Regions from separate parts of the Arthrobacter sp. 7Tela_A1 genome, predicted to be linked through region 2. Evidence: predicted binding sites of a transcription regulator. Region 2 holds the regulator's gene; the other holds the start of a gene.
The links. The regulator HrcA, encoded in region 2, represses chaperone genes, less so after heat shock. The targets are predictions, from matches to a motif close to TTNGCACTCGNNNNNNNCGAGTGCNAA.
Positions count from the first base shown of each region.

Region 1: the regulator HrcA is predicted to act here: its motif matches at 1,874-1,900, upstream of groES (co-chaperone GroES).

Region 1 is NZ_JAXIOO010000007.1:61,461-64,868, reverse strand. Features, by position in the region: gene TVB01_RS04765 (ABC transporter permease) at 1-630, opposite strand, end outside; gene TVB01_RS04760 (siderophore ABC transporter substrate-binding protein) at 710-1,663, opposite strand; gene groES (co-chaperone GroES) at 2,041-2,337, shown strand; gene groL (chaperonin GroEL) at 2,413-3,408, shown strand, end outside.
Region 2 is NZ_JAXIOO010000017.1:41,372-44,779, reverse strand. Features, by position in the region: gene TVB01_RS09185 (DUF3097 domain-containing protein) at 1-747, opposite strand, end outside; gene hrcA (heat-inducible transcriptional repressor HrcA) at 914-1,927, shown strand; gene dnaJ (molecular chaperone DnaJ) at 2,015-3,157, shown strand; gene TVB01_RS09170 (16S rRNA (uracil(1498)-N(3))-methyltransferase) at 3,175-3,408, shown strand, end outside.

The DNA of each region.
Region 1 (3,408 bases), on a different contig from region 2:
CAGTTCATAGCGTCCGCGCAGCACCCCGGAGAAGTCTCCGGTCATCCACGAATTCAGGGTCTGCAGCAGGTCGAACCGGTAGGCGAAGAAAGTAGTGACGGCGGCAATCACACCGCCGAGCATGATGCCCACAAGGGGAACGATCAGGGTGTTGCGCAGCGGGATGCGGCGCAGGATGAGCAGGAACAGGGCTGTTCCGGCCACGGCGAAGAGTGTTGCAGTGGACATCTTCATGAACAGCGAGGCGCCGGGGATGAGGACGGTTACCACCAGGATGCCCAGGGACGCAGATTCGATGGTGCCGACGGTGGACGGCTCCACGAACTTGTTCCGAGCCATCAGCTGCATGATCAGACCGGCCACGCTGAGCGCCATGCCGGCGAGGATGATGCTCAGGGTCCGCGGCACCCGGCTGACCCAGAAGATATTCCAGGCGTGTTCGTCGCCGGCGAGCAGCGAGGACAGGGAGACATCGCTGACTCCCACGAACATGCTGACGACGGCGAGCACCAGGACGGCGGCGCCGCCAAGGACCAGCATGGCTGCCGGACCGGGGACCCGGCGTCGTGGTCCGGATACGGCAGCGGCTCCGGCGGCTGCCGGAGCGTCGGAGCTGATCTGTGTTGTCATGAAGGTTCCGTCTCCCTCACTGGCCGGGGCCGCCCGAAGGCGGTCCCGGCCAGTGAGGATCTAGCAGGTAAGGGGACGGTTAGGAGATGCCGTCCTGGACAGCGCTGACCATGGCATCAACGTTGTTCAGGCCGTAGCCCACCAGGTACCAGCTCGAGGAGTCGAGCATGGTGATGCGGTCGTTCTGGGCAGCCTTGGTGCCCATGACAAGCTCGTTGTCCAGCACAGCGGAGGCAACTTCGCCGGCGTTGCCGACTGCGACGTCGCGGTCGATGACGAACAGGTTGTCCGGGTTGATCTCGGCGACATATTCGAAGGAGACGGATTCGCCGTGCTGGGCCTCGGACTTGATGTCAGCAGCAGTGGCAACACCGAGGACGTCGTGGATCAGGCCGAAGCGCGAGCCCTCGCCGTAAGCGGTCATTTCGCCGCCGCTGGTCATGATGATCAGGCCGTTGCCGGCGTCGGCAGCGGTTGCCTTGGTTTCGTCGACCTTGGCATCGAGTGCGGCGAGCTTCTCCTCGACCTCGGCTTCCTTGCCGAAGATTTCGCCGATGATTTCGGTGTTGGAGACGAAGGAGTTCCACGGATCCGCAGCGTCGGTGCTGAGGTTGATCGTGGGGGCGATCTTGGAGAACTCTTCGTAGGAGTCTGCGGTGCGGCCGGACATGATGATCAGGTCCGGGGCCCCGGCGCTGATGGCTTCGAAGTCCGGTTCCTTCATGCTGCCGATCTTGGCGTAGTCATCGGAGCCGTACTTGGAGAGGGACTCGGGGAAGTTCGCGGCCGGTACGCCGTCGACTTCAATGCCCAGGGCATCGAGTGTGTCCAGCGCGCCAAGGTCGAAGGTGTAGACAGTCTCGGGGTTGACCGGAACGTCGGTGGTCCCCTGTGTGTGCTCGACGGTGACCGTGCCGGCTTCCGTGGCGGCAGGATCAGCAGCGGCTTCGGTCTCCTGGCCGCACGCGCTCACGGCAAGCAGGGACACGAGGGCGGTTCCGGCCAGCAGCCGGGACTTCAGGGTCGTCTTCACGAGTGGTGCTCCAGTATTTCTCTCGAAGGATGCGCCGCATGCCGGATGCCTCCGCCATTAGGACACAAAATTGTTGGCTAATTTTTGCGCGCCCTTGAAAGTTATCTTGTTAGGCAAGGCTAAGCAACTTGAGCTGCCGGGCGAGAAGACCGAATCCGTAACAGAGACACTCCGGCGCCACGGGGGGCCAAGGCGTCTGGTGGAACTTTGTTGGCACTCACCTTGACCGAGTGCTAACCGTTGCATAAAGTCTGACTTAGCACTCCCCACGTGAGGGTGCTAATTCCTGAGGGAAGCGTTCACCGGCACCCGCGACGACGGCAAGCGCCTACCGACGGTCCACAAACCCGTTAGTAACTAAGCAAAGGAGAGCCCGAGTGTCGGTCTCTATTAAGCCCCTTGAGGATCGCATCGTTGTTCGCCCGCTCGAAGCTGAGCAGACCACGGCTTCCGGCCTGGTTATCCCGGACACCGCTAAGGAAAAGCCCCAGGAGGGCGAAGTCGTAGCAGTCGGCCCCGGCCGCGTTGACGACAACGGCAACCGTGTGCCGATCGATGTCGCCGAGGGCGACGTCGTCATCTACTCGAAGTACGGCGGAACCGAGGTCAAGCAGGGCGGCCAGGAATACCTGGTGCTCTCCGCACGCGACGTGCTGGCCATCGTCGTCAAGTAAGTCTTTGAAGACCCCGGCCAGATTCGGCCGGGGTCTTCTTTTGTAGATGTAGTTGTTGTCGGAAAGGACACACACATGGCAAAGCAGTTGGAGTTCAACGACTCCGCCCGTCGTTCACTGGAAGCCGGTGTCGACAAGCTCGCCAACACCGTCAAGGTCACCCTCGGCCCGCGCGGCCGCAACGTGGTGCTCGCCAAGACCTGGGGCGCCCCCACCATCACCAACGACGGCGTCACCATCGCCCGCGAGGTCGAGCTCGACGATCCGTACGAGAACCTTGGCGCGCAGCTGGCCAAGGAAGTTGCCACCAAGACCAACGACGTCGCCGGTGACGGCACCACCACCGCAACGGTGCTGGCCCAGGCGCTGGTCAAGGAAGGCCTGCGCAACGTGGCAGCAGGCGCCGCACCCGGTGCCCTGAAGCACGGCATCGAAACCGCAGTCGAAGCCGTTGCGGCCCGCCTGCTGGAGAACGCCAAGGAAGTTGAAGGCAACCAGGTTGCCCACGTGGCAGCGATCTCCGCGCAGAACGAAGAAGTCGGCCAGCTCCTCGCCGAAGCCTTCGATAAGGTCGGCAAGGACGGCGTCATCACCATCGAGGAATCTTCCTCGACGTCCACCGAACTGGTCATCACCGAAGGCATGCAGTTCGACAAGGGCTACCTCTCGCCGTACTTCGTGACTGACCCGGAGCGCCAGGAAGCCGTCCTCGAAGACGCCCTCATCCTGATCAACTCCGGCAAGATCTCCTCGGTTGCAGAGTTCCTGCCGCTGCTGGAAAAGGCACTGCAGGCCTCCAAGCCGCTGTTCATCATTGCCGAAGACGTTGACGGCGAAGCGCTGTCCACCCTGGTGGTCAATAAGATCCGCGGCACCCTGAACGTCGTCGCAGTGAAGGCTCCGGGCTTCGGTGACCGCCGCAAGGCCATGATGCAGGACATCGCCACGCTCACCGGCGCCCAGGTTGTGTCCCCGGACCTCGGCCTGAAGCTGGACCAGGTTGGCCTGGAGGTGCTGGGCTCCGCCCGCCGCATCACCGTCACCAAGGACAACACCACGATCGTCGACGGC
Region 2 (3,408 bases):
CCAGCCCATGGCGACGTCGGTGTGGTCACGGTGCGGCCAGCCGAGTCCCTTCAGGATGCCGGTCTTCCAGTCTTCGGAACGCGGGACCACGGGCCAGGCCTGCAGTCCGATGACGTGGGGCTTGATCGCCTGCCAGACGTCCACGTAGGGGTGGCCAACGATCAGGACGTTCTCTGCTGCGCCGGGAACGGCCATCGCTGCGGCTGCGATCCTGGATTCCTTGGACCCCGGCACCAGGTGGTCCACCAGGATTCCCAGCCGCCGTCCGGGCCCGGGGGAGAAATCCCGAACCGCCGCAGCCAGGTCGTCCACGCCGTGGAGGGGTTCGACGACGATGCCTTCAACACGCAGATCATCGCCCCAGACCTTCTCCACCAGCTCGGCGTCGTGCTTTCCTTCCACCCAGATGCGGCTGGCCCGCGCGGTGCGGGCCCGCTGGTTCGCTACGGCGACCGAACCGGACGCGGTGCGCTGCACTGCCGGGGCGGAGGACCTTACTGCCGGAACCACCTCCACGGGTTCGCCTTCGAGGAGGAAGCCGAAGCCCAGTTCAAAGGATTTGGTGCGTCCCCGGGCGTCTTCAAGGACCATGAGGTGCAGGCCCCCGGACTTTTCCGTTCGCAGGACGGCGCCTACCCAGCCGGTTTGGACATCCTCCAGCACAAGGCCCTTCTCGGCGCCGACCTGCCGAAGTGCTTTCCGGACCGGGGCAGAGATATCCCTCGGTCCCCATTCAAAGTTCGGCACGGGGTTTCCTCGTTCCTGGACACGGGTCAAAGCGCCGGCGGTCTCGCAGGCACGGGAGATTCAATGCTAACAACGGCATCGGAACGTATTAGACTTAGCACTTGAGTATGCCGAGTGCTAATCGGCGTAAACGTGCCGCAGGAACTTCAACAAGGGAGGGAAAACCATGAGTGAACCACGCCGGCTCGAGGTGCTCCGGGCCATTGTTGAAGATTACGTCCATTCCCGCGAACCTGTCGGTTCCAAGGCCCTGGTGGAGCGGCACCGGCTCGGTGTCTCCTCCGCTACTATCCGCAACGACATGGCGGTCCTCGAAGAAGAGGGCCTGATTGTTGCCCCGCATACCTCTGCCGGACGTATCCCTACCGACAAGGGGTACCGGCTCTTCGTTGACCAGCTCTCGGACCTGAAGCCGCTGTCGAGTGCCGAACGCCGTGCCATCCAGAACCTTCTGGAGGGTGCCGAGGACATTGATGACGTCCTGGACCGGACGGTGCGCCTGCTGGCCCAGCTCACCAACCAGGTCGCCGTCGTCCAGTATCCGCATCTGGGCAATGCCAAGGTGCGGCATATCGAGTTCGTCCTGCTGGCACCGGCACAGGTGCTGGTTGTCCTGATTTCCACCACGGGCCGGGTTGAGCAGCGGGTCATCACCGTTCCGTCCCCGGTCACCGAGCCGGCCCTGCACGAACTCCGGCAGCACTTCCTGCAGGGACTGTCGGGAACCAACCTAACGCGCATCACCAGCCACCTCGCGGACTGCCTCGCGACGGTGCCGGTACAGCTGCGCGGCACCGCGGGGGCGCTCGGCCGCTGCCTGGAACAGCTTGCGGGCATCAACCGCGAGGACAAGATGGTCATGGCAGGAACGGCGAACCTGGCGCGTGCCACCGGAGACTTCCCGTTGACCATCGGACCGATCCTTGAAGCACTTGAAGAACAGGTGGTCATGCTTCGCCTGCTTTCAGAGATGGAGCAGGACGCCAGAGGTGTCTCCGTCCGCATCGGTTCGGAGAACCCCTACGGCTCCCTCTCCGAGGCCTCGGTGGTGGCCACTGGGTACGGCCCGGACGCGTCCGCTATGGTAGGAATCCTTGGTCCCACCCGAATGGACTACCCCAATACCATGGCTGCGGTCCGCGCCGTCGCCCGCTACCTTTCCCGGGTCCTGAACGAGTGACCCGGAGCGGCAGCCCCTCCGGGCGCCGTCGAAAAGACATAAACCGCCCCTTGACGGGGTACGCAACACAGGAAGCGATGTGCACGAGTGAGTGATCACTACCAGGTACTCGGCGTCAGCCGGGATGCCACCGGCGAGGAAATCAAAAAGGCGTACCGCAAGCTTGCCCGCAAGCTGCATCCCGACGTCAACACCGCACCCGGAGCCGCTGACGAGTTCAAGGCAGTGTCCCACGCCTACGAGGTCCTCTCCGACCCGCAGAAGCGGCGGGTCTATGACACCACCGGCCAGGAGAACGGCACCGACAACGGTTTCGGCGGCGGCTTCAGCGGCCAGGGATTCGGCTTCCAGGACATCTTCGACACGTTCTTCGGCGGAGGCGCCGGCGCCGGTGGCGGCCGGGGACCGGCTTCGCGTACCCGCCGCGGCCAGGACGCGCTCATCAACGTCCGCATCGACCTGAAGGACGCCGTTTTCGGCACCAACAAGAAGATCGACGTCGAGACCGCTGTCCTCTGCCCCACCTGCGAGGGCTCGTGCTGCCAGCCCGGTACCTCACCGCGCACCTGCGACATCTGCCACGGCACGGGGCAGGTCCAGCGCGCCGTCCGCTCCATCCTCGGCCAGGTCATGACCACCGCTCCCTGCGGTTCCTGCCAGGGGTTCGGCACCATCATTCCCGATCCGTGCCACGAGTGTGCCGGAGAGGGCCGGGTCCGCAGCCGCCGCACGCTGACGATCAAGGTCCCCGCCGGCGTCGCCACCGGCACCCGCATCCAGCTCAGCGGCCAGGGAGAGGCCGGCACTGCCGGCGGACCCCAGGGTGACCTCTACGTGGAAATCCGCGTCAACGCCGATCCGGTGTTCGTCCGGGAAGGCGACGACCTGCATGCAACGCTGACCGTCCCCATGACCGCGGCAGCCCTGGGCACGGTCATCACCATGGAAACGTTCGACGGAGCGCGGGAAATCAGCATCAAACCGGGCACCCAGTCCGGCGAAGTGACCACTCTCAAGGGCCTGGGCGTCACCCACCTGCGCGGTTACGGCCGCGGGGACCTGTTGGTCCACGTCCAGGTCGAGACGCCGCAGAAGCTCGACGCCGAGCAGGAAGAACTCCTCCGCCGGCTCGCTGAACTTCGCGGCGAACAGTTCGCCGAAGGCCGCGTCGGCGGCACCAGCAGCCCGGGGGTCTTCGCCAAGCTCCGAGACCGCCTCGGCAACCACTAGCCGCCGGCTGGCACTTCATGACCAACCCGATCTTTTTCGGCGACCCCGAACAGGTGGCAGCGGCGGCGCCGGGAGGCGTGTTCGCGCTGACCGGCCCGGAGGCCCGGCACGCTGTTTCGGTGAAGCGGCTGGCTCCGGGCGAGGACGTTGACATTGTCGACGGCGCCGGGATCCGGCTGCGCGGAACTGTCCGCTCCGCTGAGCCTGCCCTGCTGGAGATCGAGGTCAGCGAAGTCCAGTCCGAGCCCGCC